Regions from separate parts of the Bacillus sp. P4_E1 genome, predicted to be linked through region 1. Evidence: riboswitches for the same ligand, from Rfam matches in the RefSeq annotation. Region 1 holds a riboswitch; each other region holds the start of a gene.
The links. Region 1 has a riboswitch for S-adenosylmethionine ahead of AC1DS7_RS14790 (cyclase family protein). Riboswitches for the same ligand answer to the same signal wherever they lie in the genome.
Positions count from the first base shown of each region.

Region 1 (10,252 bases):
TGGAATTGGATCAGTCGGTATTACTCAAATATTAAATGCTTATGTAACACAATACTTCCCATCACATATACGAGCTACCTCCTTAGGCTGGGGACTTGGACTTGGCCGAGTTGGTGCGATTGCTGGCCCTATTCTTGTCGGTATTATTATGACAATGCAATATGACTTGGCGTGGAATTTTTACTTATTCTCCTTTGCAGGTCTTATCGCAGCTATATCTGTTTTCTTTATTCCTACAAAATAAAGTGAAACTTTAATCAGCCCTCACCAATCGGGCGTTTACGGGCAGTTGACCTCCCACCTAACTTCTTCGCTCCAGCCGAATCTTGAGGTGGGAGTCTTACTGCCCGTTAATGCGGGATAAAAAAGAGCACAAACTCACTTGTGCTCTTTTTCATATACTTCAAACAACATATTTCGAAATAATGTATTCAAACTCTCAATATCAATCCCTAATCCCTTTTCAATCCCTTTCACGTATTGCTCATAATAATCAATTTGTTCTTCTAAAAATTGATTTAACACCTCAATTTTCAATCCAACATCTAATTCCGTACCTGCTTTTTTCTTTATTAACAACTTTTCAATTTCATCTAATACACTAGGCTCGACTGATAGTTCCATAATTAACCGGTCAAATTCTACTGGGGGCAATGTCCCTTTCTCTTCTAACCATTTACAAGCTAAAATAGGACGTAATACGTAAAAGTACTTTTTCAACTTTACATTTTCACCTTGTAAAAATTCACGATAGTTTTTTGAAGCCATATGTAAGTAATGATATATCGTTGATTTCGGATTAAAATCCTTTTCACTCATTTGCTGAAACTGTTCTGGAAGGTTCGAGTTTTTCGAATAAAAAATCGGCGATCGAATCCATTCGAGTAACGCTGGATTTGACTTTGCAAACAGTTGCAATGCCTTTTTAATATCCCAACCACTTATGTCTAAATCATCACTAATTGGATATTCGATTACATCACGCTTATCATGAATTGATAAATACCATTCTACTGGATGTATATAAACAAACCTAACATCATAATCGCTATCTTTCGATGGGAATCCCCAAGCACGACTCCCTGATTCCACTGCAAATAAAATTTTCACATCATTCTCTTTTTCAATTCGTTCTAGTTCTAATTCAATTTTCTCTCTCATTTCATACCATCTCCATTTTTTGATTATTTCCCTGGTAATTCGACAAATATACGACTAATTTTACTATATACCAAAACAGCTGTCAGAAAATTTCTGACAGCTCAATAAAGCACCTATTTTTTCTTTTCCATTACAGTAGCAGTAATTCGTTCAAACTCTTTTTGAATTTCCTCTTTATATGCATCCACTTTTGAAAAATCCATAGCAGCAATATAAATTCGTTCTAATTTATCACGAACTGATTTTGCTTTTGCTAAGAAAGACATCGCCTCATTCATTTTTGCTTTATATTGAATGGAAACGTCACGAATTTCTGTAGCATACTTCTCATCCGTCCCTGGTTTAACAATAAGAGCATACATATCTATAATCTCATCACCTTCGCGACTTGGAAAATATTCATGTGGTGCGGTACTATCAAAAATTGCAAATCCTAATTCTCTTACGATAACCATATCAAGACTATTCGGGTCAAATCCGCAATGATATACTTCAACGTCAAACCCTTTTTCTTCTGCTGCCTTCGATAACTTTTTAAGCATTGTTGATTTTCCAGAACCCGGGCGTCCTTTTATAAAATAACGATGTGGTAATCCTTCTGTTAAATTAGGAACAAAATCAACTGCTCCTTTCGGTGTAGCAGCTCCTAAAAAACGATGTTTCACAATCGATTGTTCTCCCTTTTTATCTGCAAATAATTTCTGAATTAGCTGTTCTGTTAGTTCATTTGCTTTATTAAAATCAATGTTATTAATATATATTTTCTCCCACTCATCATGTATAACTAACGCCTCTTTAAAACATCCGTAAGCAGATTTGAAAGCCTTGCCCGCTTCTAATACAAACCGTTCAATTTCTAACTTCTGCTTTCTTAATTTATCTGAGTCCCAAGCAACTCCTAAATTTATATACTCTTCAATAACTCCTGGCATTTTCGGCTCAATAACATGCGGTGATGTTCCATCAACAATTCCTACTTTTAATTTCGGAATAATCACTCCATCAACTGACTTATTATCAGAAGAACAATGCAAAAGTTCAATATCATATCCTTTTTCAACCCATTCACGACCTATTGCCTTAATTAAAGAAGATTTTCCCGTTCCTGGACCACCCTTTAAAATAAACAACCTATCTAGTCCTTTTAAATTCTCTTCGTATAAATTATGAAATCCTCTAGCTGTATTGCCACCAGCATAATAATTCAATACATTCCCTGTCACTGCACTCACTCCTTCGCAACAGTCTACTTACATAAGCTACAATATGCGAGCAACTTTATTTGGGTGAACACCTAATTTGTATTGCACGAAAAAAGGAAATGAATTACAATTTAAATATCACAAATATTCCGAATTTAAAACCGAATAAACCTTTATCAAGAGAGGCAGAGGGACCGGTCCTTTGAAGCCCAGCAACCTCAGTTTATGCAAACTGAATAGGTGCTAATTCCTGCAAAATGCATTGCATTTTGGAAGATAAAACTCAACTAGTATGTAAAGCTCATCTTTCTTGATTATGAAGGGGGGGCTTTTTATTATTTGAAAAAAATATATTGGAGGTATGTAAAATGAAAGTAATTGATCTATCACAAACGTTTGAAAATAATATGTCTCAATTTCCTGGAACACCAAAAATCCAACTAGAAGCCATTACAAGCGTTGAAGAAACAGGTTATCAAGTTACGAATTTTCATTCTGTCGTTCATGTTGGTACGCATTGTGATGCGCCTGCTCATTTCATTTCAGGCGCAACCACTATTGATCAATTACCCCTAAATCAATTTGTAGGCGAAGCTGTTCTTATCGATGTGACTCATGTTCAAGAGCGAAAATTACCTAAGGAAGTATTACATACTGTCGACATAAAAGAAGGCGATATTGTCATTTTCCATTCCAATCTATCTAATAAATGGAATACCGAAGCTTATGAGAAAGAAGCGTTTTATCTTTCCGAAGAATTAGCTGAAGAACTAGTTCAATTAAAAGTAAAATCTGTCGGTTTAGATTTTATTTCTCCTGATGAGGTAACGACAGAAACATCACCGATTCATCACATACTGTTAGGAAATAATATTTACTTAATTGAAAACTTAACAAACTTAGATGCCATTAAAGCGAAACGATTCTTTTTCTCAGCAGCACCTTTAAAAATTAAAAATAGTGACGGTGCTTTCGCAAGGGCATTCGCTGTTATTTTTTAAACATGGTCTACAAAAAAAGCAAAGATCACTTTTGACCTTTGCTTTTATATTTTTTATTTAAGTTAAAAAAGAATTGCTCCACCTTTGGTCGTATCCACGCTAAATAATCTTTATCTTTCTTCTTTGTACAAGCTATCTCTTCTCCATCTACCATTTCGACAAGTTCTAGCTCTAACAGTTGCCTCGTAAATGCTACCATATTTACTTCTTCTGCTGGATATTCTTCTTTTAATTTCTCCTCAATTTCTCCCAATAAAAAACCGTCACGCATCATTGCTAGTGCATCAATCCAAAGTGGCGGCATTTCATATGTCTCTCCTGTAATCGTATCTTTTACAATATAGTTCTTTTGCTCTTTTCGAAATTGAATCGTGTGTAAACATACAGTCGAATTTAATGTTAATTCCATCATACCACCCCTTTCATCATATCCGCATAGAAAAAAGGATGCGCGTGCACCCCTTCTTTTCTTTTCATAACACTACTGAACCGTTACATGAGCTAAAAGCTCTATGTCGATATTTTCCTCCATTATAAACGAAGTTTTTTATAAAAAAAACCCTTCTTGAAACATTTTATAAAATGTTTATATTTACACAACAAGAACACTTTTCTGAAAAGTAATTTCGTCTAATGCACTACACTGTTGGTAAATAAATTTCTACTTTCGTTCCTATCCCCATACTACTTTCAATCGCGATACTCCCTTGATGTTCTTCAATAATTTTATATGTAATCATTAATCCAAGACCTGTACCATTCTCTTTTGTTGTATAAAAAGCTTTTCCGATCTTTTCTATTTTCTCATTTTCTATCCCAAGACCTTGATCTTCAACAGAAATACACAAGTTCTCTCCAGCTTTTTCATATGCCAGAATCCGAATATTCCCGCCTCCTGGCATCGATTCAATTCCATTTTTGATGATGTTTAACAACACTTGTTTTAATTGCTTATCATCACCATTTATAACGGGTAAATTTCCATCTACTTGCAAATTAAATTTAACTTTATATTGAGTCGCATAGCTTTCCATTAACTGTACAACATATAAAAGGATTTCCCCTATATTACACCATTCATAATTTGTTGGTTTCGGTTTTCCTAATAACATCAATTCACTAACAAACCCATTAATTCTCTCAATTTCTTGCAGCATAATCTCATAGCTCATCGTATCTTCAGGATTTCTTTCTTTTTGAATTTGTGTAAATCCTTTTAAAGCTGTTAATGGATTTCGAATTTCATGAGCGATTGTTGTAGACATAGTCCCAATAACCGCTAAATTTTCTGTCTCTTTCATACTGTTCATCATCTCAACAACTGTCCTTACATAAGATTGAAATCTCTTTAATAAAGAATGCGAAATGATGAAAAAGAATATACATAATACAAGCGGAATCACAACTTTTACATCTTGTAATATCAAAGTAAAAAATACATATTTTCCAATTACACTACAGGAAACGAAATAAAAATATTTTCTGTTCACGAAAATCGGTGCAAATAAAATTAAAAATATTTCAACCATATTTCCATTTTCAAAAACACGATCACTGTGTAAATAAATCATTAAGTTATTAATAAGATCAATAAGCATGTACCCAATTAAAAATAAGTATTTCACAAAATATACATAACCTTGTTTTTGAAGATATATTGAAATAGGAAATAAAGATATTACTAATATATATACACCTATTCCCATACCACCTTCTGGCCACCCTACCCTTGCTTCATTAATATTCATAGCGGGATAAACAAAATAATAGATAACGTCATATAAAAAGAATATAATATAGAATAATAATATAAATACTTTTAAAGCTTCTCTTTCTTCATAAATCAAGCTCTTGTATTTGTTCATATAAAAACTCCTCTTGATCAATACAAAAAAACATTTCAAGTGTTATCTCTTTAAATTATAATTATGAAATTGCTTTCAGAGCAACATGTAACCTTCTAATACTAAAAGGAAGGAGATACAGCTCCTTCCTTTTCAGTTACAATTTATATCCATCTTACCCTATCATTTAGCAATCCATCTGTAAAATTATTATGTCCTACTACAAAATCCTTCATATATAAATTTAAATATTCCCCATACTTACTTTCAGTATTTAATAATAATTCTTCTACATAATAAGCGCCTTGTCCAAAAGTATCTAACAGTAAACTACATAAGCCAGCATAAATTCCACACCCTACTTGGAAGTACGTCGCATTTGTTTTATATTTTTGAAAAACTTGGCTACTATTCATTACATTATACATGTATGTCTCATTATGTTCATAAACGAGTAACACACCGACTAAATCTTCTCCTATAATATCATCTTCTGCTGGATTAAATACTTTACGATTCCAATTCCATAAATCTTCCACTTTATCTAAGTTCTGTCTAATTAAGTTTGTTGTATACTCATTGATCCGATAAAGAAAACCCACTTCCATATTAAAAGATTTCCCTAAAATTAAAACTTCTTCATGTGGCATTAAGCAACCATAAAATTCTTTTTCACCTAACTTTACTTTATACTCTGAAGCATATACATCCTCATAAAAGTAAAGTGGACGATGATGACTCATATACATAGGATAACTCCATATCGCTTCATCAAGAAAACGCTCAACTGCCCATGATGCATAAAGTGTATGAGGTTTTATAAGCTCTTTATCATTCAAAAATGAATTATCATGTTCTACAATATAGCATGCTCGCGGCTTTTCATTTGGACGTTCTTTCATAAGCTCAACAACCATCCATTGAACAACACCAGGATTCATACCTGAGCCTATAATCGCTCTTGTATTTGTAAATGTTTCTTTCTCCTTCTCAAACCTCGTATACCTTTCCGTAAGCTGAAAACCAAGTAAACTATCGTCTTGATCTACTGCCTCATTTTCCAAAGCCGAATTAATATAACAAATGCCAAGGTCATTACAACAACTCAGTACCCTAATTGTATCTGCACCTGAAACATCAATAACAACCTTCGTTCTTTTTTCCTTTAAATGATGTTTAAATTTGACTACATCTTGAAGGTTTATTTCATATAAAAAAAATTGCTCTTTCAAATTTGGAAACAACTCATCATAATAACTTTTATCTTTTTGTTTTATATCCACCAAATGGAAGTTCACATTCTTTATCACTTCATAAATTGGATCTTTTTCATTTACTACCGCTTGATTCAAAATTGCTAACACTGCTTTTGCTGCTCCGCCAGCACTGCCAAGTAATGTAATCGAAAACGAATCTGGAAACTGCTCCACAAACAAAACCCCTTTAATAAAGTAGTTGAGCAGCACTTCCTCAAAAGTGAGTTGAATACACAAAAAGGTAGCTCGTACACCTTTAGTACAAGATTGCCCCTTCAAAGATCACACTAACATACCTATATGATATTCAATTCATTTCCCCCTCATATCCAAATCGAATTAAACAAATAGGCTCGACCTTTTCTTCCCTATATATAAAAGAAAAAGCCAGCCCTTTCAACTAGTCTACGGACAATGGACAGATTTTACATGTTGAATATTTACATACATTTTTGCATCACGTGCTTTTAATATTTCAATATGCCCTTCATCAATTTTCGTCATCTTTCCGATTTTATTAGATTCTTCGCCTAAATCAAACACCATAATTTTCCCTGACATTTTAATAAGCTGTTCTTCAAAAGTTCTCGCTAAAGTAATATTTAATGGATTTACGGGGAGTTCATTTTTATTGAGGGAATAAGGCACTTGGTTCTCTTTATAAGGAATTAACCACTTCAAATGCTTTAAAGATATATATACCGTTTTATAAACTGGACTATAAAAAACAATATAATCGTTCATTACACTTGTAACATAACCGTGTATCGGAACATTTCCTGCCACATAAATTTCTGTAAAAATCCCTTTAGATGTGATTAATACTTTTCTCAAAGAAATTGAAGGTGATTCCCTCTTAATTACAGAGTCCACACCAGGCTTTAATATTTCTTCATCATGCTCTCTTAAAAATTTATAATATTGGATATGGTATAAAGATATATATACATAGTCTTGTCCATTGTAAAGAACAACAATATCATTCCCTACATCAATTAATATACCTCTAAACCTTCTTTCACCGATTAATTTAACGTATATATTTTCCCCAATGTTCTTGTTTAACTCATTCATCTATATCCTCCTTTCTATGAAATTGCGCTTTTCTGTCTTCCATTTCAAAAAAATAATCAGGGGCAATGTTCTGTCTTTTAATAGTAAGAATTCTTTTTCATATACCGCGAAATTATTGCAGCAAAATATGAAATCGTTCTTCACTTTCAATCATAATGCCCCTTTTATTTATTAAACATTATTCTTCTTCATTCTTTTTGTTTTTAACTATTTGACTCACACTCTTAATATGAGAATTAATTATATAAATGACCTCATCACCGTTTACTAGTGTAATACTTCCATCATGTATATCACTTAATAAACCTTCCACACACTCTGGTCCACCACGATTAATCTTTATCCATTTATACTTCAAGTCATTTAATACATCTAAAAAAGTATCTTCATCAGCATAGAAACATGAACCATATTCTCCCGGTGCTTCTTTCACTTTCCTAACTAGACTCTTCACATGTTTCAACTGGTAATATACTAATTCTCCAAGAGGCAATTGTAGTGTAAGGTAATCTTTTCCTAATGATACGAGTACACCTACTCTACTTTCTGGTCCGCGAAGATTTACTTTTACATTTTCACCGACTAAACCTTTAATTTGATCACAGCATAATACACTCTCCAATTTTATACCCTCCTTTCTTATTATCTTCCTCTACTTGATTGTCTTTGTGCACGAGCGCGACTTGAATTATTACTGTTTTCATTACTTTTCTCATCGCTACTCTCATCACTATTCTCTCCACTTACTGGTGCATTATAATTAACACTCTTAATATGAGATAGTGCAATTAATACCACTTCTTCTTTTATAATTAACGTTACATAATCGCAAGAAACGTCTTGTAAAATACCTTCAACTTTCTCTGGACCACCACGATTAATTTTCACCCAGCGGTATTTGAAGCCTTGAAGTAGCGTTTCAAAGTCTTCTGCACTGTCTTCTTCCGACCATACAGAATCACCTATCCCACCATCTTTCGTATTTTTTGTAATGCTTTTCAGATGGCTAAGCTGGTAGTAATGGTACTCTCCTTTTTCATTCTGTAATACGACGTAGTCCGTACATACTGACACTATTATTCCTTTTTGAGATTCCGGTCCACCTCTGTTTACTCTTACATAAGATCCAATTAATTCTTTCAAAAAATCCCAATGAAATAAACTCACGAGAAAACCCCTTCCATTAATTTATAAGCTTTTGCACTGATAGTATATGTATCTGTACAGGTTATGTTCGCTATGTTTGTCCCCGTTATGAAAAAATATGCTTTTAACTAATAGTACTAATCCCTATAAAATCTTCTTTCCCTTAAAGTAACTCTAGGATTTCGGATGAATTTTTCATCCCTTAATATAAAAATCCCCCGTATTAAGATACATTTCTGCATATCTTAATACGGGGGATTTTTATAAATTTAATCTTCGTCTTTAACATCCATATCTTCTGGAATTGGTTCATTTAATATTTCTTCCACTAGCTGCTTATATTTCTCCATTTGTTCTAAATGTGTATTAAACTGTTCCTTATTTATTAAATATTGCTCTCCATCAAACAATGCACGAACTTTCTTTTGCTGAATTAAGTCTTCAACATACGATTTTGGTAATTTCAAATACTCCGCAGCCTCTTCTATCGTTATATACAATGTGTTCATTCCTTTATTATTTTTTCATATACATAATGTATCTTACTTTATTTTTGTAAACAAATAAAAAAGATTTTGTAAATACAAATTAAAAAGCAGGTAGATGCATTCCATATATTGTATAATAGTATAGTAAGTATTTTTTAAATATAGAATGGTATTACCCATTTACACAAAGGAGAGTTAACATATGGCTACTCGTCACATCATTACAATGTTAGAAAAAACATTACGAGTTGAAACAGAAAACACAATTTCTCATCTATCTAAGTCTTTATCCGATCGTATTCTTTCACAAAGTGCAGCAGTACATGAAAATAATTGTTATCATACGATTGGTGAATGGTACAAAAATCATTTCTTATTCCAACAAGATGATTTCCTTTGGGCTAAATACGTTTTCTATGATGCATATTGTGAAGCTATAAAAAAACAAGGCAATCTTACAAAACGCGTTCGTCAAATATTAGAATCATTAGCTCGACAACATGGAAAACAATATATTGTTTCTATACAAAATATTCCATTTCCTAATGAACAGACAAAAGGGACCGCATAATTTAATAATGGTCCGCACAAACCAACTATAGATTCATTGTTTCCTAGAAAGATTTACAAATAAAATGTTCAAGTCTTTGTGTTCCCTTTTTATAGAAATACATTCATATGACATGAACTAATGAAAACGGTGTCATGAAAATGATTGAAAATATAGTAAACAGGAAAAACCCCATTTGTATCTCTCGTCCATAGAAATAGAGATGTAAATGGGGGTATACTTGTTCCTTTATTATTTCATCATCTGCTTAATCAATTCTCGATTTCTCTTCTTAAATACTTCATTATGGGAAGAAACCATTCCGTACTCACTTGCATCAGGTTGAATAAATTGTTTCGCTTTATTCACAGCATTTCCAGCATCTTGGAATGCCCCTGCAATTAAATGTAATTTTCCGTCATGCTTTAAAATATCTCCAGCGGCATATAATCCGTCTACCGAGGACTCACTATTTGCATTCCCTGCAATATAATAATTATCAACAATAGCAACATCTAGCTCACTATTTT
Region 1 is NZ_JBFUIV010000009.1:151,225-161,476, forward strand. It holds gene AC1DS7_RS14775 (MFS transporter) at 1-244, shown strand, start outside; gene AC1DS7_RS14780 (nucleotidyltransferase domain-containing protein) at 379-1,161, opposite strand; gene AC1DS7_RS14785 (PRK06851 family protein) at 1,275-2,384, opposite strand; SAM riboswitch class I at 2,534-2,646, shown strand; gene AC1DS7_RS14790 (cyclase family protein) at 2,732-3,364, shown strand; gene AC1DS7_RS14795 (hypothetical protein) at 3,390-3,773, opposite strand; gene AC1DS7_RS14800 (ATP-binding protein) at 4,003-5,229, opposite strand; gene AC1DS7_RS14805 (hypothetical protein) at 5,373-6,638, opposite strand; gene AC1DS7_RS14810 (LSm family protein) at 6,870-7,538, opposite strand; gene AC1DS7_RS14815 (hypothetical protein) at 7,717-8,160, opposite strand; gene AC1DS7_RS14820 (hypothetical protein) at 8,181-8,705, opposite strand; gene AC1DS7_RS14825 (helix-turn-helix domain-containing protein) at 8,954-9,193, opposite strand; gene AC1DS7_RS14830 (hypothetical protein) at 9,375-9,743, shown strand; gene AC1DS7_RS14835 (NAD(P)/FAD-dependent oxidoreductase) at 9,975-10,252, opposite strand, start outside.

Region 2 (10,252 bases), on a different contig from region 1:
GAGAGAAGAGAAACTACGTTTACGTAAACAAATAATAGAACACATGAATTCTTTATCAGAAGAACGGTATACAACTTTATCAGAGCAAATTGCAGCTTCGTTGTATGCGCAAAAAGAGTGGGTTGAAGCTAAAACAATTGGAATCACCCTCTCAATGGAAAATGAAGTGAATACATATCCTATTATCGAAAAAGCTTGGGAAGAAGGAAAGAAAGTTGTTGTTCCGAAGTGTAATAAAGGAACACGAACGATGTCTTTCCGGAAAATTAGTAATTTTGATCAATTAGAAACAGTGTATATGAATTTACGTGAACCAATTCCAGCGCTTACGGAAGAAGTGAATGCAGATGAAATTGATCTTCAAATCGTGCCAGGCGTAGCTTATACAGAGCGAGGAGAACGGATTGGATATGGCGGTGGCTATTATGATCGTTATCTCGTGCATTATAAAGGGAAAGCGCTATCATTAGCTTATAGTTTTCAAATGGTAGAACATATTCCAGTAGAGCCATTTGATAAAAATGTAGAAAAAATTATTACAGAAAAAGGAACAATGGTTAAAAATGGGCTTGTATAGACAAATAAAAATTGACGAGACTTTTTCTTCGTGATTATAATAAAATATGTGAACGTTTTCTTATTATAATTTTTTATAGTAAGTGAGCATAGAGGGTGATGAAATGGTATCTATTTATGATATTCAGCAATTGCTAAAGAAATTTGGTACGATTATTTATACGGGTGATCGAATTGCAGATTTACAATTAATGCAAGATGAATTGCGTGAATTAAATCAATCACAGCTAATCGACCCACAAGACTATCAAACAGCTTTATTTTTATTGAAGCAAGAAATTCAAAAAGAGCTAAATAAGAATTAGATAAAGGTAGGTAAGTAACATGGAAGAGAAATGGTTAGTTGGTGTTGACCTTGGTGGTACAACGATTAAATTAGCATTTATTAATGTGTATGGTGAAATTTTACATAAGTGGGAAATCCCTACGAATACAAATGAACAAGGAAAACATATTACACTTGATGTAGCGAAAGCTATTGATAAAAAGTTAGAAGAATTAGGTGAATTAAAAAGCAAGCTAATTGGTATTGGTATGGGAGCTCCTGGTCCTGTACATGTGGCATCTGGAATGATTTATGAAGCGGTTAATTTAGGATGGAAAAACTATCCGTTAAAGGATTTACTAGAAGTAGAAACGGGATTACCTGTTGTTATTGATAATGATGCAAACTTAGCGGCGCTTGGTGAAATGTGGAAAGGTGCTGGTGAAGGAGCAAAAGATTTAATTTGTATGACACTTGGCACTGGTGTTGGTGGTGGTGTTATCGCCAATGGTGAGATTGTACATGGTATAAGCGGTGCTGCTGGTGAGATTGGACATATTACAGTTGTTACAGAGAACGCTTTTCCATGTAATTGCGGGAAGTCGGGTTGTTTAGAAACGGTAGCCTCTGCAACAGGTATTGTACGTGTTGCTATGCAACAAATACAAGAGACAGATAAAGAAAGTGTTTTACGTTCTATGTTAGCAGAAGAAGGGCTTATTACATCAAAAGATGTATTTGAAGCACTTGGACAAGGTGACGAACTAGCAGGTGAAGTAGTGGAAAAAGTAGCTTCTTATTTAGGATTAGCTGTAGCGAACCTTGCTAGTACGTTGAACCCAGAGAAAATCGTAATTGGTGGTGGCGTATCTAAAGCTGGAGACGCACTATTAGAGCCAATTCAACGTTATTTCGAGCAATATGCTTTCTCTCGTGCTGTAAAGAGCACAAAGTTAGCAATTGCAATACTTGGTAATGATGCAGGTGTAATTGGAGGAGCGTGGCTTGTAAAAAAGCACAAATACGAGGCGAAGATGATATAAGTTGTGAATAATGAAAAGAGGAAGGGGCCCCCTTCCTCTTTTTATGCAAGATCTTGTTGGAGAATAAAAATGTAAATGGATTAAGCTGGTGGGTACCCATTATATAGAACAGTCATGATTGTAAACCATCCGAAAACAAGTACGGTTGCAATAGCGAAGCCGCCCGCGAATAAGTTTTTTTCGCGAAGTGTTCTAAGCGTAGCAAATACAGCTAACAGAGTGACTAGCGTAAAAATAATAACAAGGCCCATACAATATCCTCCTCTGTCTACTCATTCCTTAGAATGAGTTTTTAGAATATTTACTCTTTTATATTGTACATGTTTTAAAAATGATTGTCGAGATAACACGCCTTCTTTTCCTAAGAGAAAGAAATGTTGTATCATTAAAAGTAAATTAAATAACTGGAGGAGATTTTCATATGAAATGGATACAAATGCCTTTAGGCCCATTACAAACAAATGCTTATATTTTAACGAATGATCAAAATGAGTGTATTATTTTTGATCCTGGTCATGAAGGAGAGAAACTTGTTACATATTTACAGGAAGCACAGTTAAAGCCACTTGCGGTTTTATTAACACATGCTCATTTCGATCATATTGGTGCTGTTGATGCCGTGAGAGACGCTTTTCATATTCCGGTATACGTACATAAAGAAGAAGCGAATTGGTTAGGTGATGCAACTGTGAATGGCTCGCAAATTTTTATGATGAACCGCAGTATTACAGCAAAACCAGCAGATCATATTATTGACGAAGAGGGTACATTAACGATCAGTTCTTTTAGTTTTGAAATTTTTGAGACACCAGGACATTCTCCAGGAAGTATCTCTTATTATAGTAAAGAAGCGAATGCTGTATTTTCTGGAGATGTATTGTTCCAAATGAGTATTGGAAGAACGGATTTACCTGGTGGAAGTTTTGCTGAATTAATTGGAAGTATTGAAGAGAAGCTATTTGTATTACCAGATGAAACAGCAGTACTATGTGGACACGGTCCAGAAACAAGTATTGGATTTGAAAAAGAAAATAATCCATTTTTACAATAAGGAGTCATTATGGGGATGGAGCTCAATTTAAGAGAATGGATGGGAAAAGAAAAGGATCATTCGATTTCATATAGTACGTATATGAACCTCGTATTATATGCAGAGGAACATGGGTATTATATGAGGGAACGTGAAAAAATTGGAAGACAGGGAGATTTTTTTACGAGTAGCAATGTATCTTCTGTATTTGCGAAGACTTTTGCTAAGTTTTTTATTCGGCTTGTTGAAAAGGGAGAAGTTTTTCCAAATATTTGTGAGATTGGTGGGGGAACAGGAAAGTTTGCCTATGATGTTTTACAAGAATGGAAACAATTATCTCCGGAAACCTTTATCAATTTAAACTATTCAATTATTGAAGTGAGCCCTTTTCATAGAAGGCTACAACAGGAGAGGCTTTGCTTATTTGATAATGTGTCGTATTATACATCTTATATTGAAATGGGAGAGTCTTTCGAAGGAATTATTTTTTCGAATGAATTATTTGATGCGTTTCCTGTTGAGATAGTTGAGAAAAGAAATGGAATTTTGTATGAAGTACGTATCACGTATACAGATGAGGGAAACCTTACAGAAGTATTTAGACCGATAGAGAAAAGAGTCGGTCGTTACTTATTGAAATATAACATTCATATTGCTGAGGGGCAGCGCTTTGAAGTGCCTATTGCAATGGAAGAGTATATAGAAGAGATTGCGAAATGGTTTCAGAAAGGTATATGTATTACAGTTGATTATGGATATACAAAAGAAGAATGGATGCATCCTGCACATCGTGAAGGAAGTTTAAGAGGATATTATAAGCACAAGCTAATTCGTAATCCTCTTGCATATCCAGGAGAAATGGACCTTACTACGCATGTTCATTGGGATGAGTTGAAGATGAATTTTGAGCTACAAGGAATTAATACGATATGGCATAGGAAGCAATCAGAGTTTTTGTTAGCAGCAGGAATATTAGATCAGCTTGCTAGCCATCAAGATACCAACCCTTTTTCTGAAACTCAAAAACTAAATAGAGCTATTCGCTCTATGATTTTGAACGGAGGATTAGGTAATGCTTTCGATGTTGTTATACACACAAAAGATATGAAGAATTTACTTTTGAATCAATATTTAACAATATGAAAAAAACAAGACACAGTATTTTCTGTGTCTTGTTTTTTAATACGACTTTTAATTATGTAGCATTATATATTTTCTCTCATGATATATATTTATATTAAAGATATGAGATGAAAAATATAGAATACACTCTTTTTCTCTGTCTATAGGTCCCTAACCTAATAATACGCGAACGAGTTGAATGATTGTTTCGTTTTCTACTTTGTAGTAAATTTCCAATCCTTTTCTTTCACTAGAAACGATTTTAGCACTTTTTAACTTTGCTAAATGCTGTGAAATTGTAGATTGTGGCATGTTTAAGCCTGTGTACATTGTAGAAACGTTGCTTGGGCCACGTTCAATTAATCCCTTTACAATACATAAGCGAACAGGATGAGCAAGCACTTTCAATAATTCTGCATTGCTTTCATATAGTTCTATTTCTTTTTGAAAGGTTTCTAACATGTTCTTTTCCACCTCCGTGTGAGCTGTTATACCATACTATACATACCAAAAAATCAAAGAAAAGAAAACAGTTGTTGCAGAAAAAAAGTCCTAAAGTAAAGAAATTGTAAGAAAAGAGACCCTGATGTAAATAAAATAGATAAATTTGCACAGTTTTGTAAAATGACATTTTTGAGTGAAAATTTTGATGCGTTTCAAAAATTGAAAGATATAGATATATTCGTAACACAATTTTATCATGATTTTCTTATTCTTTCAAATGAATATACAAAATTTTTAAAATAATATGACAAAGGAATTATAATGTTATATATAGAATATATAACAGGTTAAAAGAAAAGAAGCTGATTATGATGATAATGAAATGTTTGGATGTAACTGATACATCTTAGAATAATCAAGTCATCAGTCATTTATTCTAGAGTTCATCTTTTTAAACAACTATTTTATTTCTTGAAGAGTTTTATTATTCGTACACAGCTTCGTTTCTTCCCTTTATGCATTTACAGGTTCTTCTACATAAGAAAGGGCATTTTCAAAATCGGATATTAAATCGTCAACATTTTCAAGGCCAACCGATAAACGGAGTAATGAATTGGAAATCCCTCTTTCATCACGTGCTTCCTGTGATAAAGCTGCATGTGACATTTTAGCTGGGTAGGAAAGAATCGATTCGACAGCACCTAAACTAACTGCGAAGACAGGTAATTTTACTTTTGATAAAAATTGGCGGAGTGCGTCTTCTGATTGTAAAGTGAAAGATAGGACAGCTCCGGCTGATGTAGCTTGAGATTGTTGAATGTCAAATCCAAGATGTGTTTGTAAGCCAGGATAATAGACATTTTGAACTTTAGTGTGCTCTTGTAAAAAATTTGCGATTTTGTTGGCACCTGCAGCTGAATGTTCGAGACGTACATGCAATGTTTTAATGCCGCGAAGCACGAGAGAACAATCTTGCGGTCCTAAAATAGCACCAAAAGCGTTTTGTAGAAAGCCGAGCTTTTGAGCGAGTTCTTCATCTTTTACGACAGCTAATCCGGCGGTGACATCGCTATGACCAGCAATAAACTTTGTAGCGCTATGAAGAACGACATCAGCGCCAAGATCAAGCGGTTTTTGAAATAGTGGTGTCAAAAATGTATTATCAACAAAAGTAAGAGCACCAATAGATTTTGCAAGATTAGAAACAGCGCGAATATCTGTCACTTTTAAAAGTGGGTTAGAAGGTGTTTCTACATAAAAGAGCTTCGTATTTGGTTTAATGTTTTCTTTTACTTCTTCCACATTGGTCATATCAACAAATGTATGTGAAACACCATAACGGGAGAGAACTTCAGTAACAATTCGATAAGTGCCTCCATATACATCTTCTGAAATAAGAACATGGTCACCTTGTGAAAGAAGGAGAAATGCAGTAGAAATGGCTGCAATGCCTGATGCAAAGGCAAATCCTTTTGTCCCGCCTTCTAATAAAGCAATGATATCTTCAAGAGCTTCACGTGTTGGATTTCCAGATCTACTATAGTCATACTTTCCGAAAGCATCTACATCAAACTGATGGAATGTTGATGTGTTATAGATGGGAACGTTAACAGCTCCTGTATGTGAGTCATGCTTGTATTGATTATGCAGTAAAAGCGTATCTATGGAATAACTCATATTCTTACACCTTCTTTTACAAGTTTAATTGCTTGCTTTAAGTCTTGAATTAAGTCGTTGCTATTTTCGATGCCGACTGAAAAACGGAGAAGACGATTACACACACCACGTGCTGTTCGAACATCTTCTGGAATATCGGCATGAGTTTGCGTTGCTGGATAAGTCATTAAACTTTCGACACCGCCAAGACTTTCAGCAAATGTAATTAAGGATAAAGATTGTAAGAAAGGATTAATCCAAGTTTCATCTTGAAGGCGAAATGAAATCATACCACCTCTTCCTGGATAAAATACATCTGTCACACCATCTTCATCATTTAAATAAGCAACAATTGCATGAGCGTTTTCTTCATGCTGTTTCATGCGAAGTGCTAAAGTCTTCATGCCTCGAATTAATAGCCATGAATCAAACGGGCTTAAGACAGCACCAGAGGCATTATGATAATGAGCAAGCTCCTCGCAAAGAGATTTCCCTTTCGCAACGACAAGTCCGCTTAGTACATCGTTATGACCGCCTAAATATTTAGTTGCGCTATGAAGGACGATGTTTGCACCTTCTGTTAATGGTTGCTGTATATAAGGCGTATAGAACGTGTTATCTACAATAAGAAGTAGTCCGTGCCTTTTCGCTACACTTGCTACACTTACGATATCAGTTACTTGCATTAATGGATTAGTCGGTGTTTCTATGAAAATAGCCTTCGTTTGAGATGTGATTGCTTGCTCAATTTGTTTAATAGATTGTGTATCTACGTATCTACATCGAATATTCCACTTGTCTTCATGTTCGGAAAATAGACGATATGTTCCCCCGTATAAGTCTTCAGATACGATAAGCTCATCTCCGGAACGGAATAGTGAAAGGACAAGGAGAACAGCCGCCATTCCTGAACTACAGGCATACCCTTGCTCACCGCTTTCTAAGTCTGCAATTGCCTGTTCTAAAAGGCCACGAGTCGGATTTCCAGTTCTTGAATAGTCAAATCCAGTAGATTTACCAATTCCTTCGTGACGATAAGCAGTTGAGAAATAAACAGGTGGATTAACCGTTCCTGTTGTAGCTTCGCTACGGTTCCCGATTTGTGCTAGTTTTGTTTCGATTGTTGACATGTGAAAATTCCCCCTTTTTAAAGTGAACGACTAAGTGAAAATAAAAAAAGCCTTCTAAGAAGAAGGCTTTCGGATTGAATAGAGTCTTCTTCTCATCTGTCAAATCTTTCACAATTTGCTGGAATTAGCACCTTATTAACGAATGAATGTTAATGGTTGCTGAGGCGTCAAAGGGCCAGTCCCTCTACCTCTCTAGATAAGAATGTTCGTATGAAATTTTATTATGGTTTTAACTTTACAACAAAAGATATTTGAATTGCAACTTTATTTTAAATAATTTTTATTTTTCCGCAAGTGTCATTGACTTTTATTTTAGTGCGTGCTAAATTTATAAAAAATTAACAAACATTGTTAAAAGGGGAACGTATTTCCTTTTAGCTACATAAATAAAATAATAAAGACAAACTCTTATTGAGAGCGGTGGAGGGAAAGGCCCTGTGAAACCCGGCAACCTTCAAACTAAATGTTTGAAACGGTGCTAAAACCTGCAAAACGTGTGTTTTGCATAATAAGAGGAGGAACAATTATGTCCCCCTCTTCAAAGTGAAGAGGGGGTTTTTATATTGATAGAAATGAGGGAGATTCGTGAAATTACTAGATTTATTATCAAAAGGAATTGTAATAGGTGATGGTGCGGTTGGAACGTTATTACATTCGCATGGTTTACAAAGTAGTTTTGAAGAATTGAATTTGTCTGATCCGGACTTAATTATATCGATCCATAAACAATATGTAGCTGCTGGAGCAGATGTTATTCAAACGAATACGTATGGTGCGAATGAAGCGAAACTCCGCATGTATGGTCTAGAAAATCAAGTTGTCCAAATTAATAAAGCGGCAGTGAATATTGCGAAAGCATCAGTAACAGATCGGAATGCAATTTTAGGGACAATTGGAGGTATGAAACATATTGGTGCTGTTACAACGACTGATATAGAGCGAGAATTTATGTTACTTGAGCAGGCAGGTGCTTTACTAGAAGAACAGGTTGATGGATTACTATTAGAAACTTTTTATGATGAATTTGAATTATTGCATGCGGTTAAAGTATTGCGTAAACAAACGAATATTCCGATTGTTGCTCAGTTAGCGTTACATGAGGCAGGTACGACTCAAAATGGGAATGATGTCAATGAAATATTAAAACAGCTTTTAGATTACGGTGCCAATGTTGTTGGGTTGAACTGTCAACTAGGCCCGCTTCACATGACGGAAGCTTTCAAAATGATATCGATTCCTCAAAATGGCTATTTATCAGCATATCCGAATGCAGGTCTCCCGAATTATGTGGAAGGGCGTTACGTATATGAGGGAAGTCCAGCGTATTTTGAAGAAATGACACCGAAATTTATTGAACAAGGTATTCGTTTATTAGGTGGTTGTTGTGGTACTACCCCGGAACATATTGAAGGAATGAAACGTGCTACTCTAAATGTTGCACCTGTAATAGCAAAGGAGACGATTCAAAGGCCTAAAGTGGTCCATACACATGAGAAGCGTTCGAGAGCTCATGTTACTCTAGCAGAAAAGGCAAAGAAACAAACGACAGTTGTAGTGGAATTAGATCCACCGAAAACGTTAGACACGCAGCGTTTTTTTGAAGGGGCAAGAGCACTGAAAAGGGCTGGAGCGGATGCTATTACTCTAGCAGATAATTCATTAGCATCTCCTCGTGTTTCGAATATGGCTATGGGTGCATTATTAACGAAGCATGATATTCCAGTATTGACGCATTTAACGTGTAGAGACCATAACGTCATTGGACTACAGTCTCACTTACTTGGATTATCAGCATTAGGTATGGAGGAAGTGCTAGCTTTAACTGGTGATCCAGCGCGCGTTGGTGATTTCCCAGGTGCAACTTCTGTATATGATTTGTCATCGATAGAGCTCATTAAAATGATTAAAGAGATGAACGACGGACGCTCTATTTTAGGGAAATCAATTGGTCCGGCAACAAGATTTTCTGTTGGAGGTGCATTCAATCCTCATGTAAGGCATTTAAAAGCAGCGGTCAAGCGAATGGAACGAAAAATTGATGCTGGTGCTGAATATTTCTTAACGCAGCCGATATATGATGTTGCTTTAATAGAAGAAGTATATGAAGCGACAAAGCATTTGGAACAACCTATCTTTATTGGAATTATGCCGTTAGTAAGTAAGCGGAACGCAGATTTTCTTCATTTTGAAGTGCCGGGTATTACTCTTCCTGAAGAGATAAGACAAAGAATGGATGGACATGAAACGAAAGAGGCAGCCATAGAGGAAGGGATTCGTATTTCACAAGAGTTGATCGATGCGGCGATGAAATACTTTAACGGTATTTATCTTATTACACCGTTTTTAAAATATGAAATTACAGAACATCTCGTGAAATATGTGAGAGAAAAGCAAGAAGTGAAAGAAGGTATTAATTGATGAAACGAATAGAAGAGAGATTACAACATGAAATTTTAATATTAGATGGTGCAATGGGAACGATGATCCAGCAAGAAGACTTAACAGCGGAAGATTTTGGAGGAGAAGAATACGAAGGTTGTAATGAATATTTAGTAAAAACAAGACCGGATGTTATTTTAAATATTCATAAAGTCTACATTGAAGCTGGAGCAGATATTATTGAAACGAATACGTTTGGTGCAACAAATATTGTATTAAGTGATTATGCATTGTCTCATTTAGATGAAGAGTTAAACGAAAGGGCAGCGCTTTTGGCGAAGCAAGCGGTTAAAGAAAGTGGGAAAGAAGTGTATGTTGCGGGAGCGATGGGACCAACGACGAAAGCGATTAGTGTTACAGGTGGTGTGACTTTTGAAGAGTTAATTGAAGCCTATACAAGGCAAGCGCGAGGACTATTAAGAGGAGAAGTTGATGTATTACTCGTTGAAACGAGTCAAGATATGCGTAATGTGAAAGCTGCGTACATTGGAATTCAATCGGCGTTTGAAGAACTAAACAAAATAGTACCTATTATGATTTCTGGAAC
Region 2 is NZ_JBFUIV010000006.1:236,698-246,949, forward strand. It holds gene AC1DS7_RS11280 (5-formyltetrahydrofolate cyclo-ligase) at 1-577, shown strand, start outside; gene AC1DS7_RS11285 (YqgQ family protein) at 681-881, shown strand; gene glcK (glucokinase) at 901-1,884, shown strand; gene AC1DS7_RS11295 (DUF2759 domain-containing protein) at 1,965-2,135, opposite strand; gene AC1DS7_RS11300 (MBL fold metallo-hydrolase) at 2,306-2,935, shown strand; gene AC1DS7_RS11305 (class I SAM-dependent methyltransferase) at 2,945-4,057, shown strand; gene AC1DS7_RS11310 (ArsR/SmtB family transcription factor) at 4,208-4,498, opposite strand; gene metC (cystathionine beta-lyase) at 4,994-6,157, opposite strand; gene metI (cystathionine gamma-synthase/O-acetylhomoserine thiolyase) at 6,154-7,266, opposite strand; SAM riboswitch class I at 7,356-7,469, opposite strand; SAM riboswitch class I at 7,672-7,781, shown strand; gene AC1DS7_RS11325 (bifunctional homocysteine S-methyltransferase/methylenetetrahydrofolate reductase) at 7,852-9,684, shown strand; gene metH (methionine synthase) at 9,684-10,252, shown strand, end outside.
Region 2: linked by a shared signal. The riboswitch ahead of metI (cystathionine gamma-synthase/O-acetylhomoserine thiolyase) and the one ahead of AC1DS7_RS14790 (cyclase family protein) in region 1 are both predicted to bind S-adenosylmethionine.

Region 3 (10,252 bases), on a different contig from region 1:
AATGTTATCGTTTTTTATAACATATTCTCATCAGAAAGGAATAAAGGATATGCCTAATAAACATCGAATTTTATTTATTGGTGCCGGTCGTATGGCAGAAGCTATATTTGCTGGACTACTTACAACAAGTAAAGAATACATCGAAGAAATTATTGTTTCCAACCGAAGTAACATAGAAAAACTAACGCAATTACAAACTCAATATGATCTATCGATTACAACAGATTGGAAACAGCATATTAAATCTGTAGATACAATCGTTTTAGCAATGCCGCCTGTCGCACATGAACAGCTATTAGCGGATCTATCCCCTCTTCTAACTAATCAATTTGTCGTGACAGTTGCTGCCGGAATCGGACCATCTTATCTAGAAGAAAGACTTCCCCAAAGGACACCTGTTGCTTGGATTATGCCAAATACAGCTGCTGGGATTGGAAAGTCTATCTCCTTATATACGACGGGACATTCTGTAGATGAAACACATCAAGAAACGTTACAACTTCTTTTAAAAGGTATCGGTACCTCACAGTTTTGTACCGAAGAGGAAGTTCACCAACTTACCGCAGTTACTGGTAGTGCACCCGCTTTTCTCTATCACTTTGCTGAAGGTTTAATTGAAGCAACGAAAAGCTATGGTATTGATGAGGAAACAGCAAAACACCTTGTCATTCAAATGATTGCTGGCTCTGCCGCTATGCTCCAGCAAAATCAGGATCCAGCTATGCTCCGCGAACAAGTAACAACACCAGGAGGTTCAACGGCTGAAGGCTTAAAAGTTCTATATGAAAATAATTTTTCAGAAGTCATTCAACAAGCAGTTGAAGCGACCAATAAAAAAGCTAGGGAGAATTAATATGACTTTAACAAGTTTAAACGACTATACAACATTACATAACGGCGTGAAAATGCCTTGGTTCGGCTTGGGTGTTTTTAAAGTTGAAGATGGTACAGAAGTAATTGATTCTGTAAAAGCAGCTATAAAAAATGGATACCGTAGTATCGATACTGCTGCGATATATAAAAACGAAGAAGGCGTTGGACAGGCAATTCAAGAATCTGGTATTCCTCGTGAAGAGTTATTCATCACTTCAAAAGTGTGGAATAGTGATCAAGGTTACGAGTCAACACTACAAGCATTTGAAACTACATTAGAAAAATTAGGTCTAGAATATTTAGATCTATATTTAGTACATTGGCCTGTAAAAGAAAAATACACTGAATCATGGAAAGCTTTAGAGCAGCTTTATAAAGATGGTCGTGTTCGTGCTATCGGTGTGAGTAATTTCCATATTCACCATTTGCAAGACGTATTTGAAATTGCAGAAATTAAACCAATGGTTAACCAAGTGGAATACCACCCACGTTTAGCACAAGAAGAATTACATGCCTTCTGTAAAGAACATAACATCCAGCTTGAAGCTTGGTCACCATTAATGCAGGGGCAGCTACTTAATCACCCAACATTACAAGAAATCGCTACGAAATATAATAAATCGACTGCACAAGTTATTTTACGTTGGGATCTACAAAATGAAGTTGTAACAATCCCTAAGTCTATTAAAGAACACCGCATTATTGAAAATGCAAACATCTTTGACTTTGAATTAAGCTCGGATGATATGAAAGCAATTCAAGCTTTAAATGAAAATCATCGCGTTGGTCCAGATCCAGATAACTTTAACTTCTAGTAGGGAAACCACTGCCATATGCAGTGGTTTTTTTATTTTTAATAAAACTGAAAATTTGAACTATATTCCATTTGATTGACACTTCATTATCTAAGGTGTAAGATTTTGAATTATCAAAGAAACACAAAAATTAATAAAATTTATTCTCATTGTATCAAGAGAGGTGGAGGGACTGGCCCTTTGAAACCTCGGCAGCAGGTTCATTTTGAATACTGTGCCACTTCCTGCAAGCTTTGTGCTTGAAAGATAGAATGAGGGACTTCGTTTATATACGGGTGCATAACTTGTACGTAAAAATCCCTCTTTCTCAATACGAAAAGAGGGATTTTTTGTTTTTCATTTCCCTCATCATCATCCAATCTTATTAACTATTTAGGAGGAAAATCAAATGAAAAAGAAGTTTGTACCCGGTATTGCATCAGTTGTAGGAGTAAGTATTTTATTATCTGGTTGCGTTAGTTATAAAAACGAAGCGAGCGGAGCAAATGCAAAAGATGAGGCACCTAGTAAGCAAGTTTTAAACTTATCTTCACCTACTGAGATTCGAACAATGGATACGGCTCGTGCTACAGATACTGATTCTGGTCAAGTAATGAGAAACGTATTTGAAGGTTTATACAATCTTGGTGAAGGTAATAAACCTGTTCCTGGCGTTGCGAAATCTCATGAAGTAAGTGCTGATAAAACGAAATACACATTCCATTTACGAGATTCAAAATGGTCGAACGGCACACCTGTAACAGCGAAAGATTTTGTCTTCGCTTGGCAAAGAGCTGTCGATCCAGCAACAGCTTCTGAATATGCTTTTTTATTCCTGGATATTAAAAACGCTAAAAAAATTAATAGCAAAGAACTCCCATCCGATCAACTTGGTATAAAAGCAGTTGATGACCATACGTTTGAAGTAGAATTAGAGCGCCCTGTTCCGTATTTTATTAGCTTAACGGCGTTCCCAACATTTCTACCAATCAACGAGGAATTCTTTAAAGCACAAGGTGATAAGTACGCTTTAGAAGATAACAAAATCTTGTACAACGGAGCTTTTACACTAAGTGATTGGAAGCATGAACAAAGCTTTAAATTTAAGAAAAACCCTACCTATTGGGATAAAGATAATGTCAAACTCGAAGAAATCAATTTCAACGTTGTGAAAGAGAAATCAACAGAAGTAAATTTATTCGAATCCAAACAATTAGACCGTATAAAACTAACATCTGACTTCGTTGATAAATATAAAAAGGATGCTAACTTTAAAGAACGTCCGAACGTAGGGGTACAGTTTTTACGTATGAATCAGCAAAACAAAGTACTTCAAAACGTTTCTGCACGCCAAGCAATCGATCAAACAATTGATCGAAAATCTTTTGTAAATACGTTATTAAATGATGGCTCTACACCAACCTTTAGTCTCGTGCCGAAAAACTTTGCAAAAGGGCCTGATGGAAAAGACTTCCGTACTGCAAACGGCGATTTAACAAAAGTTGATACAACATCTGCACAAGAATTATGGAAGAAAGCAAAAAAAGAACTTGGTTCTGAAAAGATAACATTAGAATTATTAACAAGTGATGGTGACCTTGAGAAGAAAACTGGTGAGTTCCTAAAAGGACAACTAGAAAAGAATTTAGATGGCTTAACGGTAAATATAAAACCGCAACCACGTAAACAACAAGTTTCACTCTTATTAAAAGGTGACTACGAGATTGGAATTGACGGTTGGAGCCCTGACTTTGCTGATCCAATTACATTCCTTGAACTATTTACGACGAATAACCCTTACAATTTAGATCATTACTCTAATAAAGAGTTTGATGACACAATTGAAAAAGTTAAAACTACTTTGGCTGGTGATGAAAAAGCTCGCTGGGAAGCGTTACTAGCATCAGAAAAAATCTTATTTAAGGACTCTGTTATTGCTCCTCTTTACCAAAAAGGAGAATCTTATTTAGAGCGTTCTTATGTGAAAGGCATTGTGCAAGTAGACTTTGCAGGTCAATTAAACTTCAAATGGGCAAAAATTGAAAAATAAAGTGAAACTTTAATCAGCCCTCACCAATCGGGCTTTTACGGGCAGTTGATCCCCCCTAACTTCTTTGCTTTCACTGAATTTTGAGGTGAGGATCTTACTGCCCGTTAATGCGGGATAAAATGCAACTTAGATCATCGTGTTCTCACCCACACCCATTGTTTTTTTAGCAAAATATATTAAAAGCAGATTCCCTAATATGAGGAAATCTGCTTTTTCAATATATTATTCCAAGAAATTAACACTCCACTTTTTATTATTGACATATAGTTCTTTCCAGTGTTAATATTCTAAATAATCAAAGAAACAAAATATTTCACCATCAAAATGTAATGTCTACTAAGTTGAAACATATAACGATAGATTATAGTTCAACATGTATATACATATAGAATACCTGATTACCTATATACACATATTTATAATAGGTTTTCTCTCCTTCTATAGCTACACTTCAAGACATGGACATTATGACGTTACGAACAACACATTTAGGGAGGAAAGAACAATGAAGAAAAAAGTTGTACCTGTTGTTGCATCTGTTTTAGGGGCAAGTCTACTACTAACTGCTTGCGGGGGAAATAAAGATAATGCAGGCGGAGCAAAAGCGAACGATAAAGCACCTGATAAACAAGCGATTAACTTATCATTTGCTTCAGAAATTCCAACAATGGATGTTGCAAAAGCGACGGATGGGGAATCCATGAATGTAATGAGAAATGTTTTTGAAGGTTTATATGCTATAGGAGAAGATAATAAACCGATCCCTGGTGTTGCTGAATCGGTTGACATTAGTCCGGATAAAACAAAGTATACTTTCCATCTTCGTGATTCAAAATGGTCAAACGGTACTCCTGTTACAGCAAAAGATTTTATTTTCGCTTGGCAACGTGCCGTTAACCCTGAAACAGCTGCTGAATATGCATTCTTATTCTTTGATATAAAAAATGCGAAACAAATAAACCAAAAAGAAGTAGCAATCGATCAATTAGGCGTTAAAGCTCTTGACGATAAAACTTTAGAAGTACAACTGGACCGCCCTGTTCCCTACTTCTTAAGCTTAACGACATTTGCAACATTCTTACCAATCAATGAAGAGTATTTAAAATCTCAAGGCGATAAATACGGTTTAGAAACAAATCATTTAATTTACAATGGTGCTTTCACATTAGATAACTGGAAACATGAACAAAGCTTCCAATTGAAGAAGAACCCTAACTATTGGGATGCTAAAACTGTAAAACTAGAAGAAATCAACTTCAATGTCGTTAAAGATAAATCTACAGAAGTTAACTTATATGATTCAGGACAAATTGATCGTGTTGCTTTAACTGCGGAGTTTGTTGATAAGTATAAGAACGATTCCAACTTCAAGGAACGCGCTGAAGTCGGTATCCAATTCTTACGACTAAATCAGAAAAATGCAGTATTAAAAAATCAACATGCACGCCTCGCTATTAACGAAGCAATGAATAAAAAAGCGTACGTAGAAACAATTTTAAATAACGGTGCAATCCCAGCAGAAGGAATGGTTCCTGCGAAATTCGCAAAAAGTCCAGACGGTAATGACTTCCGTAAAGAGAATGGAAATCTAGTCAAAGATGATGTGAAATCTGCAAAAGAAAACTGGAAAAAAGCGAAACAAGAACTTGGTACTGACAAAGTAACAATTGAACTATTAACAAGTGATAATGCTTTAGCTAAGAAAACTGGTGAATATTTAAAAGGTGAATTAGAAAAGAATCTAGATGGATTAACAGTGAATTTAAAACCTCAACCACGTAAACAACAGTTAAAACTACTATTAAGTGGTGATTACGAAATTGGAATCGATGGCTGGGGCCCTGACTTCGCGGATCCTATTACATTCTTAGATCTATTCACAACAGATAGTGCTTATAACTTCGATAAATACTCTAACAAAGAGTACGACGAGCTTATTCGTAAAGTAAAAACTGATTTAGCTGGTGATGAAAAAGGTCGCTGGGAAGCAATGAAGCAAGCTGAAAAAATCTTATTACAAGATGGTGCTGTCGCTCCTTTATACCAACAAGGTCGCTCTTACTTACAACGCTCTTTCATTAAAGGACTTGTAACAACTGACTTCGGCGGTGAATTTAACTACAAGTGGACAGAAGTTGCAAAATAATAAACACTAGTAAAAAAGGTATCCCACGAAGGATACCTTTTTTACTTTATGCTTCTTTAACTACAGAACTTCCCCTCTTTACTATCACTTTTATACCTATAGTGATTCCCGCTACCAATTGTGTAACTAGTATAATAAGTAATAATGAAATAATATTTTCCGCTAAATTAACTCCACCAAATATTATTGTGTAATAACCATTCGCTGCATATGTTGCGGGAAATAATCCCGAACGGCAAACCTGTTTTTCCAATGCAGTGATAAATACATATGTATTAATACTAAGAAGACTAAAAGGACGATTATCAACTCTCTTCATAGCTCTCTTTTTGTATTGAACCAAAATTCATCATAAATATAACCATAAATATCAAATATGTTCTCCACGTCAAAGAAGGTATATGCCCTGACCAAAGATAACTAATTAAATAGTTGATTCCCATAATACACGATGATACTACTAAACTAATACTTATTAGTTTTACATATTTGAGCATACCTTTTCTCCTTACTTTTTACTTTTCTACCTCTTCAAATTGCAGATTCACCGGCTCTTCTAGGAGTGTTTCATAAAAGTTTTCTGCCAAATCTGTTGAAGGAATTTTTTCATCCACTTCATCAAAACGAATACTATCTAGCCAGACACAGCCTTCTCCTGATAATAAAACACCAAATGCAATACCAAGTGCTTCTTCTTTTATATCTAGTACAACCGAGTATGATTGCCAGTTATTCGTATTTTTAATTGGACGATTTTGCATGTTATCCATAGCAATAGGCTCTGTATCTTTTCCGTCTACTCGCATCCACAATCCTGCCCAGTCTTTTACATTTTCACTCTTAATAAATGCTGTTAAACGCAACCTCTTACCTACATATTTTTCCGCTCGGAACATTTGCATTAATGTTGAAAACCCTCCGTGTGTAACGTTCTCTTTTCCTTTTATATATGCAGATACTTTTCCTTGATGAACAACTTCGTAATCTAAACCCATCTCATATTCAGCAGGATGACTTCCACTTAATACCCATCCTTTCGGTATACCTTTTTCCATTGAAACGCCCTCTCTTTCTATATAAAATGACTGGAAATATTTCCGATATTTTTTTGGTGGTAATTGAAACATTCTTTTAAAAGCTCTAGTAAATGCCTCTTGTGAGGAAAAGCCATTTTGCACTGCAATATCAATGACTGCTCTTTCAGTCGATACTAAAGCCTGTGCAGCATGAGTTAATCTTCTCTTACGAACATAATCCGTTACACTCATCCCAATATAACTTTGAAAAATACGATGAAAATGGTACATCGATACTGCCCCGTGAAATGCCACTCTTTCTGTTGTAAGCTCTTCATGTAAATGATTCTCTATATATTCGATTGCTTTTTTTATCATCTCTTTATATTCTTCATGCATTTCAGTACCTCCTTACAACTTTAATTTACCATATACATACAAATCATTTTTGATTTAAATTGCGGATTAATTCTTAAAGCTATAAGTAAATAATTTATTTTCAACACATACATAATTACATGAAATTGGGAAAAACTTGTATAGAAAGAAGTTACATAAGGAGGAATTTATAATGAGAATTTTACTATCAATTTTATTAGCTCTTATGCTAGTACCTGCATTAACAGGATGTAAAGCTCCTGCAAAAGAAGATACAACTTCTAATAAGAAAACGACTGAAGAAGCAAAAAATGAGGCTCCTGCAGATTTAAAACTAAACTTTAATCAATTTGATTTAAAGGCAGACTATCAAGATACAAAGAAAGACTACGAAGCTGATTATAAAAATGTAGCAGCGGACAAGAAAATGGAAGCAAAAATTGAAGATCATAAAACAGATGTAAAGTTCACAGGCGACGAAGCTATTACAAAATTAAGCCCTCTTCTACAAGAATTAAAATTCGATAAAAACACACCAGATCAAGAAGTAATTGATCAAGTAGTAAATGTATTCAAACTTGATAAAGACTACCAAAAATTCGATTTAGAAGTTGTCTTCTCTGATGGAACGAAAAAAGAATATAAAAGAGAAATAAAATAAAGAAGTAGGCGGTTGCCTACTTCTTTATTTTTTAATTTTTACGTATCTTAGTTCTGGACTAGAACCGATAATGAATTGGACGCCAGATACTGATGATTTTTGTAAATATGAAGAGCTTGGGAAAATAATTGGGATTAATGGTGTATCATCAAACATAATATCTTCTGCTTTATGCAATAAGTCAAAACGCTTATCTTCGTTTTGTTCAACTTTTGCCTCTTTTACTAAAGCATCAAATTCTTTATTATGCCATTTTGCATAGTTGTTTGGACCATCACCTGCATATAAATCTAGTTTAGTAATCGGATCCAATAGAGAGCCGCCCCATCCCATATAAGCTAATTGGAAATCACTTTGCTTATATGTGTCGATGTAACTCTTCCACTCTTTATTTTCTAATTTAATATCTACACCAAGATTTTTCTTAAACATTTCTTGCATTGCTTCTGCTACTTTTTTATGTTGTGTATCTGTAGTGAATTTTAATGTTACTTCAGGTAATGTAGACCAACCTTGCTCTTTCATGCCCTCTTCTAATAATTTTTTCGCTTCTGCTGAATCGAATTTTACGTAATCGCCTTTTTCTTTACGGAAATCACGACCACCTTGTGTTTTTGCCCCTTCTGGAACAAAAGCATATGCTTCTTGTGCATTATTTTTATACAGTTTTTCAACGATAAACTTACGATCAACCGCTAATGAAAATGCTTTACGTACTTTTGCATTTGTAAACGGCTCTTTTTCTACGTTAAACGAATAAATATAAGATGAGAATCCTGCAACACGCTTATATTCTTTGTTTCCTTTTTCTTTTTCAATCATCTCTTGTGGTAAGCTACTTAGCAAATCTAATTCTTTTGACTTGTACAATTGGTACGCTGTTTTAGAATCTGGAATAATACGAAACTCAATTTCTTTTAATGTTACCTTTTTATCATAGTATTCTTTATTTTTTTGTACTGTAATAGCTTGGTTATGCTTCCATTCTTTTAACGTGAATGGTCCGTTCGTAATTAACTCTTTTGGATCTGTTTTTAATTTATTATTATCATCAATTGATTTTTTAGATAATGGAATAAATAATGAACTTGCTAATTTTTGTTTAATAGAAGCAACTGGGTGCTCAAGTGTTACCTTTAATGTTTGAGGATCAACGACTTGAATACCAACTTGTCCTTCTTCACCTTTTCCAGTATTATATGCCTCTGCTCCTTTAATAAAATACATTTCTGTCGCATTCATAGAACCTGTTTTCGGGTTTAATAATCGCTTCCATGCGAACTCAAAATCATTTGCTGTAATAGAAGAGCCATCTGACCATTTAATATCTTTCTTTAAATGAATTGTATATTCAGTTCCATCCGCATTTACTTCTTCTTTCTCTGCCAATTCATTTTGATATTTCCCATCACTATCTTGCGTATATAAACTTGAAAACAACTGTCCAATTATGTAACCTGACGTGCTATCTGTCGCAATGGCAGAATCAAGCGTATACGGATCACTGCTAATATTCGTTACTAATCGATCCCCGTCTCCCTTACCAGCACTCGCCTTTTGCGTCTCTTTCTTACCGCAAGCGACAGAAGTAATTGCTAAAACAGTCATAATGACAAACAGTAAAAATTTCTTCATCCTACATTCTCCTTTAACCTGAAATTTTTGGTGTTGATGCTAATAATGTTTTTGTATAAGAATGTTGTGGATTACGGAATACTTCTTCCGTATTTCCAAATTCAACAAGTTCTCCTTTGTATAAGACAGCCACTTTTTCACATAAATAGTGAACCATCGGTAAATCATGTGCGATAAATAAATATGTATAGCCTTGTTCCTTTTGAATCTTTTGCAGCAAATGTACAATTTGGATTTGCAGTGAAACATCTAATGCTGAAATTGGTTCATCAAGGATTAATACTTCTGGCTCACATAATAGCGCTCTTGCAATGGCAATACGTTGACGTTGTCCACCGCTAAATTCGTGGGGATAACGATCAATATATCGTCTATCTAATCCAACACGCTCTAGTGCATCACCTGCGACTTTATCTTTCAATCCTTTATCGCCTAAACCGAATGAAATATAGCCTTCTGTTACAATATCGCGTACTTTCCAGCGCGGATTTAATGCAGCTGTGGAATCTTGAAAAATGAACTGTACTTTCTGCAAGAAATCCCGCTTATGAGCTGACTTCAGCTTGTGAACAACTTGACCGTTATAATCAATTTCACCAGACGTTGGACGCTCGATCCCAGCTATGAGCTTACCAAGTGTTGTCTTTCCAGAACCACTTTCTCCAATAATGCCAAGCGTTGTTCCTTTTGGGATAGAAA
Region 3 is NZ_JBFUIV010000021.1:53,425-63,676, forward strand. It holds gene proC (pyrroline-5-carboxylate reductase) at 50-853, shown strand; gene AC1DS7_RS23570 (aldo/keto reductase) at 855-1,688, shown strand; SAM riboswitch class I at 1,837-1,941, shown strand; gene AC1DS7_RS23575 (peptide ABC transporter substrate-binding protein) at 2,077-3,717, shown strand; gene AC1DS7_RS23580 (peptide ABC transporter substrate-binding protein) at 4,223-5,863, shown strand; gene AC1DS7_RS23585 (hypothetical protein) at 5,910-6,182, opposite strand; gene AC1DS7_RS23590 (hypothetical protein) at 6,169-6,360, opposite strand; gene AC1DS7_RS23595 (helix-turn-helix domain-containing protein) at 6,379-7,278, opposite strand; gene AC1DS7_RS23600 (YusW family protein) at 7,451-7,918, shown strand; gene AC1DS7_RS23605 (peptide ABC transporter substrate-binding protein) at 7,943-9,553, opposite strand; gene AC1DS7_RS23610 (ABC transporter ATP-binding protein) at 9,567-10,252, opposite strand, start outside.
Region 3: linked by a shared signal. The riboswitch ahead of AC1DS7_RS23575 (peptide ABC transporter substrate-binding protein) and the one ahead of AC1DS7_RS14790 (cyclase family protein) in region 1 are both predicted to bind S-adenosylmethionine.